Regions from separate parts of the Shigella sp. SIG6 genome, predicted to be linked through region 3. Evidence: predicted binding sites of a transcription regulator. Region 3 holds the regulator's gene; each other region holds the start of a gene.
The links. Region 3 encodes CRP, which controls carbon source genes, mostly activating them, when cyclic AMP is high. Its sites were predicted from a motif close to ATGTGANNNNNNTCACAT; they were not measured.

Region 1 (3,743 bases), on a different contig from region 3:
GGCTGAATCCCGTGCCTAACGTCTGGTCTGTACATATTCGCGACAAAGAGTGCGCACTGTGTTTTACCAACGGTAAAGGCGCAACCAAGAAAGCGGCGCTGGCTTCTGCACTCGGTGAATATTTCGAGCGTCTCTCAACCAACTACTTTTTTGCTGATTTCTGGCTGGGCGAAACCATCGCCAACGGTCCATTTGTGCATTATCCCAACGAAAAATGGTTCCCACTGAGCGAAAATGACGATGTGCCAGAAGGGCTGCTCGATGACCGTCTGCGCGCATTTTACGATCCGGAGAATGAATTGACCGGCAGTATGCTGATTGACCTACAATCCGGTAACGAAGATCGTGGTATTTGCGGTCTGCCGTTTACGCGCCAGTCCGACAATCAGACCGTTTATATTCCGATGAATATCATTGGTAACCTGTACGTTTCTAACGGTATGTCCGCTGGCAATACCCGCAACGAAGCACGCGTTCAGGGGTTGTCCGAAGTTTTCGAACGCTACGTGAAAAACCGCATTATTGCTGAAAGCATCAGCTTGCCGGAAATCCCGGCAGACGTGCTGGCGCGTTACCCAGCGGTGGTTGAAGCGATCGAAACACTGGAAACAGAAGGTTTCCCGATCTTCGCATATGATGGTTCCCTTGGCGGCCAGTATCCGGTGATTTGCGTGGTACTGTTTAATCCTGCAAACGGCACCTGCTTTGCCTCTTTCGGTGCGCATCCTGATTTTGGCGTAGCACTGGAACGTACCGTGACCGAGCTGCTGCAAGGTCGTGGCCTGAAAGATTTGGATGTGTTTACTCCGCCAACCTTCGATGATGAAGAAGTCGCTGAACATACCAACCTCGAAACGCACTTTATCGATTCCAGCGGTTTAATCTCCTGGGACCTGTTCAAGCAGGATGCCAATTATCCGTTTGTGGACTGGAATTTCTCCGGCACCACGGAAGAAGAGTTTGCTACGCTGATGGCTATCTTCAACAAAGAAGATAAAGAAGTTTATATTGCCGATTACGAGCATCTGGGCGTTTATGCTTGCCGTATTATCGTGCCTGGCATGTCCGATATTTATCCGGCTGAAGATCTGTGGCTCGCGAATAACAGTATGGGCAGCCATTTACGTGAAACGATTCTTTCGCTACCAGGCAGCGAGTGGGAAAAAGAAGATTACCTGAACCTCATCGAGCAACTGGATGAAGAAGGTTTTGATGACTTTACCCGCGTGCGTGAGCTGTTGGGTCTGGCGACCGGGTCGGATAACGGTTGGTACACCCTGCGTATCGGTGAATTAAAAGCCATGCTGGCGCTGGCTGGTGGCGATCTGGAACAGGCTCTGGTCTGGACCGAATGGACGATGGAGTTTAACTCATCAGTATTTAGTCCGGAACGCTCCAACTATTATCGCTGCCTGCAAACGTTGTTATTACTGGCACAGGAAGAAGATCGCCAGCCGCTGCAATATCTGAATGCGTTTGTTCGCATGTACGGCGCAGATGCCGTAGAAGCCGCCAGTGCGGCAATGAACGGCGAAGCGGCGTTTTACGGCCTGCAACCGGTAGATAGCGATCTGCACGCGTTTGCTGCACATCAGTCGTTGTTGAAGGCCTACGAAAAGCTGCAGCGCGCCAAAGCAGCATTCTGGGCAAAATAAAATCAAATAGCCTACGCAATGTAGGCTTAATGATTAGTCTGAGTTATATTACGGGGCGTTTTTTTAATGCCCCGCTTTACATATATTTGCATTAACAAAATAATTGTAATTATAAGGTTAAATATCGGTAATTTGTATTTAATAAATACGACCGATATTGTTACTTTATTCGCCTGATGCTCCCTTTTAATTAACTGTTTTAGCGGAGGATGCGGAAAAAATTCAACTCATTTGTTAATTTTTAAAATTTATTTTTATTTGGATAATCAAATAGTTACTCCGTATTTACATAAAAACCATGCGAGTTACGGGCCTATAAGCCAGGCGAGATATGATCTATATCAATTTCTCATCTATAATGCTTTGTTAGTATCTCGTCGCCGACTTAATAAAGAGAGAGTTAGTGTGAAAGCTGACAACCCTTTTGATCTTTTACTTCCTGCTGCAATGGCCAAAGTGGCCGAAGAGGCGGGTGTCTATAAAGCAACGAAACATCCGCTTAAGACTTTCTATCTGGCGATTACCGCCGGTGTTTTCATCTCAATCGCATTCGTCTTCTATATCACAGCAACCACTGGCACAGGCACACTGCCCTTCGGCATGGCAAAACTGGTTGGCGGCATTTGCTTCTCTCTGGGGCTGATTCTTTGTGTTGTCTGCGGAGCCGATCTCTTTACTTCCACAGTGTTGATTGTTGTTGCTAAGGCGAGTGGGCGCATCACCTGGGGTCAGTTGGCTAAAAACTGGCTAAATGTCTATTTTGGCAACCTGGTCGGCGCACTGCTGTTTGTACTTTTAATGTGGCTTTCCGGCGAGTATATGACCGCAAATGGTCAATGGGGACTAAACGTCCTACAAACCGCCGACCACAAAGTGCACCATACTTTTATTGAGGCCGTCTGTCTTGGTATCCTGGCAAACCTGATGGTATGTCTGGCAGTATGGATGAGTTATTCTGGCCGCAGCCTGATGGACAAAGCGTTCATTATGGTGCTGCCGGTCGCGATGTTTGTTGCCAGCGGTTTTGAGCACAGTATCGCAAACATGTTTATGATCCCGATGGGTATTGTAATCCGCGACTTCGCATCTCCGGAATTCTGGACCGCTGTCGGTTCTGCACCGGAAAATTTTTCTCACCTGACCGTGATGAACTTCATCACTGATAACCTGATCCCGGTTACGATCGGTAATATTATCGGCGGTGGTTTGTTGGTTGGGTTGACATACTGGGTCATTTACCTGCGTGAAAACGATCACCATTAATGGTTGTCGAAGTACGCAGTAAATAAAAAATCCACTTAAGAAGGTAGGTGTTACATGTCCGAGCTTAATGAAAAGTTAGCCACAGCCTGGGAAGGTTTTACCAAAGGTGACTGGCAGAATGAAGTAAACGTCCGTGACTTCATTCAGAAAAACTACACTCCGTACGAGGGTGACGAGTCCTTCCTGGCTGGCGCTACTGAAGCGACCACCACCCTGTGGGACAAAGTAATGGAAGGCGTTAAACTGGAAAACCGCACTCACGCGCCAGTTGATTTTGACACCGCTGTTGCTTCCACCATCACCTCTCACGACGCTGGCTACATCAATAAAGCGTTGGAAAAAGTTGTTGGTCTGCAGACTGAAGCTCCGCTGAAACGTGCTCTTATCCCGTTCGGTGGTATCAAAATGATCGAAGGTTCCTGCAAAGCGTACAACCGCGAACTGGACCCGATGATCAAAAAAATCTTCACTGAATACCGTAAAACTCACAACCAGGGCGTGTTCGACGTTTACACTCCGGACATCCTGCGTTGCCGTAAATCCGGTGTTCTGACCGGTCTGCCAGATGCTTATGGCCGTGGCCGTATCATCGGTGACTACCGTCGCGTTGCGCTGTACGGTATCGACTACCTGATGAAAGACAAATACGCTCAGTTCACCTCTCTGCAGGCTGATCTGGAAAACGGCGTAAACCTGGAACAGACTATCCGTCTGCGCGAAGAAATCGCTGAACAGCACCGCGCTCTGGGTCAGATGAAAGAAATGGCTGCGAAATACGGCTACGACATCTCTGGTCCGGCTACCAACGCTCAGGAAGCTATCCAG
Region 2 (3,743 bases), on a different contig from region 3:
TTGCTCGCAGACCACAGCGTTCCACACCACTTTGCCGTCAACAATCTGCAACGCCTGATGCGGACACTGTGGCACGCACTCCCCACAGTCATTGCAACGTCCCATCGTCCACGGATTGTGACAGTTTTTGCAGCGCAGATTGCAGCCCTGCAAAAACAGAGCCAGACGACTGCCTGGCCCGTCAACGCAGGAGAAGGGGATAATCTTACTGACTAAAGCGCATCTGCTGTTCATGGCTTATCACGCGCGGCTGGCGTTCCAGAATACGAGTGTTGCGTGCGGCTTCTTCGCCCAGCCAGGTGGTGTTGGTGCGTGAACCTTCGGCGCGATATTTTTCTAAATCCGACAAACGCACCATATAACCGGTAACGCGAACCAGATCGTTACCGCTGACATTGGTGGTAAATTCACGCATTCCGGCTTTAAAGGCACCGAGGCAAAGCTGTACCAGTGCCTGCGGGTTACGTTTGATGGTTTCGTCGAGCGTCAGAATGTCGCTGATGCCGGAATAATAATAAGCATGATGCGGGGCGACAGTTTGCAGATGGGTGATCGGATCTGGCTCATCGCCATACGGCAAACGCGCGCCCGGCGTGGTGCCGATATCGGAACTGATCCCCGACTGTGCGTGTAACATGGCGCGTTTTTGCCAGCCATATTTCACGGGGGTATTGGCGACAAACTCCGCCAGTTGCGTGCTGATGCGATAACCCACTTCATTTGCGGCGGCTTCTTTACCGTAGCGCGCGGCAATCCCTTCTTTCTCACACAGCAAGTTAACCGCTTCCGCCAGCCCATACATGCCAAACATTGGCACAAAACGTTCAGGGTTAATCAGCCCTTCTTTCACCAGGAAGCTATTCTCAAAGAAGTGTGATTGTTGATAGAGGAATTCACACCGCGCATCGATGATGGCGATCTGCTGCTGGCAGTAGTGCGGTAGAGTGCGCGTAAAGAAGTCATCCAGCGATTCGCTGCGCTCGGCAATGGCTTTCAGGTTAAGGCGTACCAGCGTGCTGCCACCACCCGCCAGCGGCAGTGAGTTGTAACAGCTCACAATCCCGTAGCCCCCTTTTGTGAAAATTTTATCATGCACCGGACCGTTGGCGATGTGCGGTTTGCTACATTCACAGATGTTCTTCGCCACTTCCAGCAGCAGGTCATCAGGGGTGATTTCAGGATCGTAGATAAAGGTCAGGTTCGGTGAAACCTGCGCGTCTGCACGTAAGATCGCGCGGGTAATGGGCGAATCAGACGGGCCGATATTGGCGTGCATAAAGGCATCTGGCAGGGTTCTGTCGAGGTAACGCCAGAAACGTTTTATTCGAACATCGATCTCGTTTTGTGTTAGAATTCTAACATGTGGTTGCAACAACGCATCCAGTTGCCCCAGGTAGACCGGCATCGATGTGACCGACGGTACGTGGTGGTAAAGAATGGTCAGCAGAGAGAGTGCGTCATCAAGATCTTTCGCGCCTTCCAGCTCCAGCCATTCGGAACCGTTCGCCAGAAAACGAGCGTAATCGGGTAAGACATAGCGCGGTTTGTACGGCGCATGACCTTCAAACATATCGCAGATTACACCTTCATCCAGCGCGCGGCGGGCTTCGGCAGGAAGCTGTGGGTAAGGCAGATTGTTTTCTGCTTCCAGTGCCAGAAAATGGCGCTTCTGCTCCGGGCTAAGCACTGGGCTGGTGACAATTTGCTGGCAACGTTGTTGCAGTGCATTTTCATGAGAAGTGGGCATCTTCTTTTCCTTTTATGCCGAAGGTGATGCGCCATTGTAAGAAGTTTCGTGATGTTCACTTTGATCCTGATGCGTTTGCCACCACTGACGCATTCATTTGAAAGTGAATTATTTGAACCAGATCGCATTACAGTGATGCAAACTTGTAAGTAGATTTCCTTAATTGTGATGTGTATCGAAGTGTGTTGCGGAGTAGATGTTAGAATACTAACAAACTCGCAAGGTGAATTTTATTGGCGACAAGCCAGGAGAATGAAATGACTGATCTGAAAGCAAGCAGCCTGCGTGCACTGAAATTGATGGACCTGACCACCCTGAATGACGACGACACCGACGAGAAAGTAATTGCTCTGTGTCATCAGGCCAAAACCCCGGTCGGCAATACCGCCGCTATCTGTATCTATCCTCGTTTTATCCCGATTGCTCGCAAAACTCTGAAAGAGCAGGGCACCCCGGAAATCCGTATCGCTACGGTAACCAACTTCCCACACGGTAACGACGACATCGAAATCGCGCTGGCAGAAACCCGTGCGGCAATCGCCTACGGTGCTGATGAAGTTGACGTGGTGTTCCCGTACCGCGCGCTGATGGCGGGTAACGAGCAGGTTGGTTTTGACCTGGTGAAAGCCTGTAAAGAGGCTTGCGCGGCAGCGAATGTACTGCTGAAAGTGATCATCGAAACCGGCGAACTGAAAGACGAAGCGCTGATCCGTAAAGCGTCTGAAATCTCCATCAAAGCGGGTGCGGACTTCATCAAAACCTCTACCGGTAAAGTGGCTGTGAACGCGACGCCGGAAAGCGCTCGCATCATGATGGAAGTGATCCGTGATATGGGCGTAGAAAAAACCGTTGGTTTCAAACCGGCGGGCGGCGTGCGTACTGCGGAAGATGCGCAGAAATATCTCGCCATCGCAGATGAACTGTTCGGTGCTGACTGGGCTGATGCGCGTCACTACCGCTTTGGTGCTTCCAGCCTGCTGGCAAGCCTGCTGAAAGCGCTGGGCCACGGCGACGGTAAGAGCGCCAGCAGCTACTAAGTAAGATGCTTTACGCCTGATGCGCTGCGCTTATCAGGCCTACGAGACGTATCTACCCGTAGGCCGGATAAGGCGTAGACGCATCCGGCAAAAGCCGCCTCATACTCTTTTCCTCGGGAGGTTACCTTGTTTCTCGCACAAGAAATTATTCGTAAAAAACGTGATGGTCATGCGCTGAGCGATGAAGAAATTCGTTTCTTTATCAACGGTATTCGCGACAACACTATTTCCGAAGGGCAGATTGCCGCCCTCGCGATGACCATTTTCTTCCACGATATGACAATGCCTGAGCGTGTCTCGCTGACCATGGCGATGCGAGATTCAGGAACCGTTCTCGACTGGAAAAGCCTGCATCTGAATGGCCCGATTGTTGATAAACACTCGACCGGCGGCGTCGGCGATGTCACTTCGCTGATGTTGGGGCCGATGGTCGCAGCCTGCGGCGGCTATATTCCGATGATCTCCGGTCGCGGCCTCGGTCATACTGGCGGTACGCTCGACAAACTGGAATCCATCCCTGGCTTCGACATTTTCCCGGATGACAACCGTTTCCGCGAAATTATTAAAGACGTCGGCGTGGCGATTATCGGTCAGACCAGTTCACTGGCTCCGGCTGATAAACGTTTCTACGCGACCCGTGATATTACCGCAACCGTGGACTCCATCCCGCTGATCACTGCCTCGATCCTGGCGAAGAAACTGGCGGAAGGTCTGGACGCGCTGGTGATGGACGTGAAAGTGGGTAGCGGCGCGTTTATGCCGACCTACGAACTCTCTGAAGCCCTTGCCGAAGCGATTGTTGGCGTGGCTAACGGCGCTGGCGTGCGCACCACCGCGCTGCTCACCGACATGAATCAGGTACTGGCCTCCAGTGCAGGTAACGCGGTTGAAGTTCGTGAAGCGGTGCAGTTCCTGACGGGTGAGTATCGTAACCCGCGTCTGTTTGATGTCACGATGGC
Region 3 (3,743 bases):
CAGAGTGTTATGCGCCTGATTTACCCGCATTCTCTGCCAGGCCAGTGGCGTTGGTTGCGGGTCCTCGCTCAGAATCAAGCGAATCGCTTCCTGATAGGCTTCTAAAGCATCATGGGCGTTTTTACGCAATAACCCGCTCTGCCACTGCGGCCACAGCCAGACGGTACCACCGAAAGCAATCAAACAACCAATAATGGTATCGATAAGACGTGGAAGGATGTACTGCTCACCGTTCAGCCACAACAGTTGCAGGGTATACACTGCGGTAATAGTAAAACCGACCGTTGCCCAGCCGTAGTTTTTGCGCAATATCAGGTAGCTGGCGAGGGTGGTAATCAGCATCAACGTCAGGGTGTAACCTTCGGGAATTTTAAAGTGCAGCGCTACGCCCGCAATGATTAACCCGACCACGGTTCCCACGGAGCGATTCACAATCCTCAGACGGGTTGCGCCATAGCCATTTTGTGTCACCAGCAATACCGTCATCAGGATCCAGTACGACTTCGGCAGATGCAGCACGGTGCCCATCAGGCTGGCAACGCTTAACATCACACTGAGTCGTCCGGCATTGCGTAGCGCCGGAGACTTTAGTGACAGATAACTTTTCAGTGCCGGAAGTAACGGCATTCGCCGCTGTTTATCGGCCAGTAAGTCACGGGCATAGAGCGGTTTTTGGGTGCGCAGCACGCGGGCGATGCGGCTGAAATGCCAGTAGCAGAATTGCCCAACCGGATTATCCGGATGCTGGCGGGCGATTTTTTCCAGTGCGCCAATTTGCTTTTCCATCGTAAAACGCGTTGGCAGGCGATGGTAAAGAATGTCATCAGCCAGCACGCGCAGGCGAGCGGCGACGGTTTGCGCATTCCAGCGGATAACTTCTTCCGCATGGCTACGCTCGACCAGTTTTTGCACCTCTTCCGGCTGATGCAAACTGACCGAAATATGTTCCTGCAAATCCAGCGCCTCCTGGAAAATACGCAGCATCCGCTTGTAATCGGTATTGTTTTGCGCGGAAAGCATATGCATTTGCTGATAGCACTGAGTAATTAAATCGACCGCTTTTTGCTGGCGCACCAGCAGCGGTGGCAGCGCTTTTTCAGGATCGGTGTGCTGGGTAAGCAGGCTGTATTTGGCTTCACAATAATCTGCCAGTTCACGGTACAGCAGACTTAGTGACTCGCGCAGCGGTTGTTCGCGCCAGATCCAGAACCAAAACCAGTTAAACAATCCGTACCAGAGAGTGCCCAACGCATAGATGAGCAATGGTTCCCAGACCGGCATGTATCCCGCCAGACTGAGGGTAAAAATGGCGGCGAGCAGCGATGCAGGAAGCAATTTTGCGTGCAATGGCCCCAGCTCAGCAGTGACGCCAAGTACCAGCGTTAATCCGGTCAGCAAAAAGGGCAGGGGAACATCTTTTACCAGTAGCAGCTGTGTCAGTAAGCTACAGGTGGCAAACAGCGACGCACCAATGATTAAGTGTTTGAAAAAACGTTTATGAGGCGTATCAAGGCCCGCAATATTGCAACAGGCAGGAACGAGGGAGAAGAGCAGACCGAATCGTAATTCGCCAAGCATTAACCCAACGGCCACGGGCAAACATAGCACCAGCGTTTGTCGAAGTGCATAGTTGATATCGGGGTGATAAATCAGTCTGCGCCACATCGGGGGAAACAAAATGGCGCGCTACCAGGTAACGCGCCACTCCGACGGGATTAACGAGTGCCGTAAACGACGATGGTTTTACCGTGTGCGGAGATCAGGTTCTGATCTTCCAGCATCTTCAGAATGCGTCCCACGGTTTCACGAGAACAGCCGACAATCTGACCGATTTCCTGACGGGTAATTTTGATTTGCATACCGTCCGGGTGAGTCATAGCATCTGGTTGTTTTGCCAGGTTCAGCAGAGTCTGTGCAATGCGGCCCGTCACGTCGAGGAACGCCAGGTTGCCCACTTTCTCTGAAGTGACTTGCAGACGACGCGCCATCTGTGCAGACAGACGCATCAGAATGTCCGGGTTTACCTGAATCAATTGGCGAAATTTTTTGTACGAAATTTCAGCCACTTCACAGGCGGTTTTCGCACGTACCCATGCGCTACGTTCCTGGCCCTCTTCAAACAGGCCCAGTTCGCCAATAAAATCACCCTGATTCAGATAGGAGAGGATCATTTCTTTACCCTCTTCGTCTTTGATCAGCACTGCCACAGAGCCTTTAACGATGTAGTACAGCGTTTCCGCTTTTTCACCCTGGTGAATAAGCGTGCTCTTGGATGGGTACTTATGAATGTGGCAATGAGACAAGAACCATTCGAGAGTCGGGTCTGTTTGCGGTTTGCCAAGCACCATGCGCGGTTATCCTCTGTTATAAGCTTTCTCCAGAGCCAGATAACGCCGCTGTCTCTGGATTGCCGAAATATGCTTCCCGCTACCTGGGAAGGGGCTATCAACTGTACTGCACGGTAATGTGACGTCCTTTGCATACATGCAGTACATCAATGTATTACTGTAGCATCCTGACTGTTTTAGCATAGCTTTCGCTTTGTGTCTCCTGGTGTCTCGCTTCAGCATGACCCAGGTCGCCTTCCGTTGCGCGATTTGGTTAGTACGCGTACTCTGTCAGGAAAATTGACGCAGTGGAGTAGCAAAAATGCAAGCGCGAGTGAAGTGGGTCGAAGGGTTAACTTTTCTGGGCGAATCCGCCTCTGGTCACCAGATTTTAATGGACGGCAACTCAGGCGATAAAGCACCAAGTCCGATGGAAATGGTGTTGATGGCGGCGGGTGGTTGCAGTGCCATCGATGTGGTTTCGATCCTGCAAAAAGGGCGTCAGGATGTGGTCGATTGTGAAGTAAAATTGACCTCTGAACGCCGCGAAGAGGCACCACGCCTGTTTACGCACATTAATCTGCATTTTATCGTCACCGGTCGCGACCTGAAAGACGCAGCGGTTGCGCGTGCGGTTGATCTCTCTGCCGAGAAATATTGTTCAGTGGCGTTGATGCTGGAAAAAGCGGTGAATATTACTCACTCGTATGAAGTGGTTGCCGCGTGACTTAACTATCCCGTTGTGAAGCCGGATAGTATTTTATCCGGCATAATAGTAAAGTTACTCGATTTTCTTTCCTTCCATCAATCGTTGCACCAGCGGCAGCATAATTAATTCCATTGCCAGCCCCATTTTGCCGCCAGGTACCACTAACGTATTGATGTGGGAAATGAATGAGCCTTGCAACATCGCCAGCAGCCAAGGGAAATCGATCCCTTCCAGATTACGAAAATGGATCACCACAAAGCTTTCATCCAGCGACGGGATACCTTTTGCCGCGAACGGGTTTGAAGTGTCGACGGTGGGAACGCGCTGGAAGTTAAGATGGGTGCGGGAAAACTGCGGTGTGATGTAGTTGATATAGTCTTCCATTGAACGCACTACCGAGTCCATTACTGCTTCTCGTGAGTGCCCGCGCTCGCTGGTGTCGCGGATCAGTTTTTGAATCCACTCAAGGTTAACGATAGGCACTACGCCGACCAGTAAGTCCACATGCTGCGCAACGTTATGCTGTGGCGTGACTACGCCGCCGTGTAAACCTTCATAAAACAGTACATCAGTGGGTTCTGGTAAAGGTTGCCAGGGGGTGAATGTTCCCGGTACCTGATTCCAGGGTACGGCTTCGTCGTAGGTATGCAGATATTTGCGAGATTTCCCTTTGCCGCTCTGACCGTATTCAATGAAGGTTTGTTCCA
Region 4 (3,743 bases), on a different contig from region 3:
ATGATTTTCCTGAGGAGAACAGAGGAGATACAGCGCCAGCCCCGAAGGACTGGCAGTCTGGTTAGGATTTATCTTCCTGCGGCATGTGGCGGTAGATATAGATACCGCTTAACAATGTGAAGATTAAGGTAAGGGCGGTCAGGCCAAAGACTTTAAAGTTGACCCAAATATTTTGCGGCAGACAGAATGCGATGTAGATGTTTGCCAGACCGCAAAGGATAAAGAAAACAGCCCAGGCCAGATTTAGCTTCGACCATACCGGTTGCGGCAGCGTGAGTTCTTTACCCAGCATCCGCTGAATTAGCGGCTTTTTCATCACCCATTGGCTGACTAACAGGGCTCCCGCAAACAGAGCATAAATGACTGTAACCTTCCATTTAATAAACTCATCATTGTGGAAGAACAGCGTCAAGCCACCGAAGACGACCACCAGAACAAAAGTGATCAGGGCCATCTTCTCAACCTTACGAAAGCGAACCCAGCTATAGATAAGCACAATCGCCGTGGCGACGATCAGCGCTGCAGTAGCCGCATAGATGTCATAAATCTTGTAAAACGCGAAAAAGACAACCAGCGGTAAAAAATCAAGAAACTGCTTCATTTTACGATACCGTAATCAAATGCTTAAGGTTATTGGCGAATCAACATATACAGGCGGAACAGATAGATGAGCAATATGGCAGAAATCAGGTTGCTCAAGGTGTTCGCCAGTACGGCACCAATTTCCGGGGTTAATGCGGCAAAAGAAGAGGCAAAAAGCAGCAACAGTGTTTTTGCCAGCAACCAGCTCAGTACTGCGGGTGCCACCAGACGCATATTCGCCCAAATCAGCCGCATACTGCTACGCATCGAGGCAAAAATGCCCATTTTGTCCTGTACCAGCATCACCGGTGCCAGGGCCAGTAAAATGGCCATGATAATTCCCGGAACGACCACCAGCATGATGCCAATCTGTACTAAAAGGGTAGTCAGAAAAATCAGAATAAATAACTTGGGCAATATCGGCGCACTGGCACCAATAGCTCGCAGCGCACTGACTCTCTGACCCGCAGACACCAGCTGGATAATTAATATTACGCCTCCGGCGAGAATGGCGTTACCGATTAATTCTGAAAAAGTGGACGCAGCTGAAGCCTGCAGCAAAATTTGTTGCTGTTCCGGTGACATATTCTGAACCAGGTCGAACAACCCACTACTGCCGCTAACGGGCACGCCGTCATTGAGCTGCGCAAGCTGTGCATCACTGGGTGAGAAAACATGCCCTAACACCACTGTGATAAACGCACATAGCAACGATACCAACAGAATGGTCATAAATTGATTACGGAAGAAATTTCCGGTGTCACGGTATACGGACTGCGCCGTGATAGACATGCACTCTCCTTGAGTTTTATGCAGGTGTTAATTAGCGGGCAATTGTACCCTGGTTAAGCCTCGGGTGGCAGCATCAGGTCTTGTATGGAAAAGCATATCTTTGTAAAGCGGAGGTAATTGCTGGCCTTCAGGCGTGGGCAAACCGCGGCAAGTGGCGATCGAGTTAATATTTGCGTAGAGAAAATATTTAAAAATTGATTTAAATCACATTAACCAGGATTCTCAATGCAACTTCTAAATTAATCCAGATCAATAAATGGTGAATTATCATATGTAATGTGATCTATGTAGGATCATTTGTTACTCCAATGTAGGTATATTCGTCACGTTTTTATAACCATAACGACGGAGCGGATATGAAAAAGTTAACAGTGGCGGCTTTGGCAGTAACAACTCTTCTTTCTGGCAGTGCCTTTGCGCATGAAGCAGGCGAATTTTTTATGCGTGCAGGTTCTGCAACCGTACGTCCAACAGAAGGTGCTGGTGGTACGTTAGGAAGTCTGGGTGGATTCAGCGTGACCAATAACACTCAACTGGGCTTGACGTTTACTTATATGGCGACCGACAACATTGGTGTGGAATTACTGGCAGCGACGCCGTTCCGCCATAAAATCGGCACCCGGGCGACCGGCGATATTGCAACCGTTCACCATCTGCCGCCAACACTGATGGCGCAGTGGTATTTTGGTGATGCCAGCAGCAAATTCCGTCCTTACGTTGGGGCCGGTATTAACTACACCACCTTCTTTGATAATGGATTTAACGATCATGGCAAAGAGGCGGGGCTTTCCGATCTCAGTCTGAAAGATTCCTGGGGAGCTGCCGGGCAGGTGGGGGTTGATTATCTGATTAACCGTGACTGGTTGGTTAACATGTCAGTGTGGTACATGGATATCGATACCACCGCCAATTATAAGCTAGGCGGTGCACAGCAACACGATAGCGTACGCCTCGATCCGTGGGTGTTTATGTTCTCAGCAGGATATCGTTTTTAATTCCGCACAAAAACGACCCCGTAATATACGGGGTCAATAAGGACATGGTATAAAGGGTATTATTTCTTCGCTTCTACGCCATCAGTTTCAGAACGAATTAAAAATTTCTCAGTTGTTTGCGGAATATGCTGAATCAGCCAGTAGGCCATTTGCTTTTCCTCATTTAAAATCGCTTCGATGATCGGAATTGAGACTGTATCACCGGCATTTTTTGCTGCTGCTAATAGTGAGGTGTAACAGGTGATTTCAAATTGCTCGAAGACATATCCGCTAATAGAGCCTTTAACTATTTCATCAGAAGGGAATATACCACCGATTGACTGCCCAAGCGCAGCCATTTTACTCATGGAATCTTTAATGACTGAACGTGAAATGTCATTACGATCAAGAATAGTTTCCAGTTGAACAATCTGGTTTTTGGTTTCACTAAGATGTTGTTCAATACGAGCGCGTAGTTCAGGATAATTATCTATACGGCTGGCCATGGATTCAAGCATAGATTCGGCTTGCTTTTCCATTGCGTGGGCGTCACGTAACCAGTCATGATAATGTTCAATACGATTCATGAAAATGTCCTCTTTATAAAATGACTAAAAGTTAAAATTCATATTTCAGGCTTTATTTTCGGCTTTCTTATTTACGTTATTAAGGGCCAGATCAGTCAGTTTGATGTCGGTGGCCTTTTCTTCTTCCAGGGTTTCTTTCAGAAGCTTCGCTGCTTTACGGTAACCTAATTGTTCGGCCAGCGTCGCTAATGTCCCGTAACTGGCAATCTCATAATGCTCGACTTTCTGTGCTGCGGCAATCAGTGCGGCATCACGCACTTCGTTTTTCTCGGTACTTTCGATGACCTCATTAGCTTCTTCAATAAGACCTTCCATTGCCACACATTTCATGCGCTTAATTTTCAGATTTGATTCTGATTCCACAACTTGATCAATTCGTTCAATCTGTCCATGAGTTTCCTCGAGGTGCGCATGAAAAGCCTGACTTAATTTTTCATTTGATGTTGCTCTTGCGAGTTTTGCCAGTGCCCGGGTTAATTGTTTTTCTGCGCTGTAGGTATCTGAAAGCAGTTGAATAAATACATCTTCAATGGTCTTCATATTCATATTTTTCTCCAGTGAAATCACTGCGAGCCATACGGCCCGCAGATGCAATTATCTTTATCAGCTGATATTAATAATTAACGGTGAATCAGGATTTGCCTGATTTATTACCACCGCTTTGTTGACCGCCTTTTTTACCCGCTTCAGATGCGCGTTGCGGATCATTTTTAAAATTACCGCCGCTATGCTGACCGCCTTTACGGCCTGCGTCGGATGCCTTCTCACGGTCTTCGGCGAAATTTCCTGAACCACCACGATGTTCGGC

Region 1: a site for CRP is predicted at 1,985-2,002, ahead of focA (formate transporter FocA). Genes of this name have one in related genera too.
Region 2: a site for CRP is predicted at 1,858-1,875, ahead of deoC (deoxyribose-phosphate aldolase). Genes of this name have one in related genera too.
Region 4: a site for CRP is predicted at 1,567-1,584, ahead of ompW (outer membrane protein OmpW). Genes of this name have one in related genera too.

The regions. Positions count from the first base shown of each region.
Region 1 is NZ_JBQZXC010000126.1:2,705-6,447, reverse strand. It holds gene ycaO (30S ribosomal protein S12 methylthiotransferase accessory factor YcaO) at 1-1,655, shown strand, start outside; gene focA (formate transporter FocA) at 2,061-2,918, shown strand; gene pflB (formate C-acetyltransferase) at 2,973-3,743, shown strand, end outside.
Region 2 is NZ_JBQZXC010000007.1:11,483-15,225, forward strand. It holds gene ACUU1M_RS02435 (YjjW family glycine radical enzyme activase) at 1-234, opposite strand, end outside; gene ACUU1M_RS02440 (YjjI family glycine radical enzyme) at 206-1,747, opposite strand; gene deoC (deoxyribose-phosphate aldolase) at 2,005-2,784, shown strand; gene deoA (thymidine phosphorylase) at 2,911-3,743, shown strand, end outside.
Region 3 is NZ_JBQZXC010000043.1:13,612-17,354, reverse strand. It holds gene ACUU1M_RS09655 (YccS/YhfK family putative transporter) at 1-1,665, opposite strand, end outside; gene crp (cAMP-activated global transcriptional regulator CRP) at 1,716-2,348, opposite strand; gene ACUU1M_RS09645 (OsmC family protein) at 2,650-3,054, shown strand; gene ACUU1M_RS09640 (phosphoribulokinase) at 3,109-3,743, opposite strand, start outside.
Region 4 is NZ_JBQZXC010000012.1:45,265-49,007, reverse strand. It holds gene ACUU1M_RS03900 (septation protein A) at 62-601, opposite strand; gene ACUU1M_RS03895 (YciC family protein) at 631-1,374, opposite strand; partial or broken gene ACUU1M_RS03890 (YkgJ family cysteine cluster protein) at 1,402-1,491, opposite strand; gene ompW (outer membrane protein OmpW) at 1,731-2,369, shown strand; gene ACUU1M_RS03880 (ferritin-like domain-containing protein) at 2,429-2,935, opposite strand; gene ACUU1M_RS03875 (YciE/YciF ferroxidase family protein) at 2,981-3,481, opposite strand; gene ACUU1M_RS03870 (con-10 family general stress protein) at 3,567-3,743, opposite strand, start outside.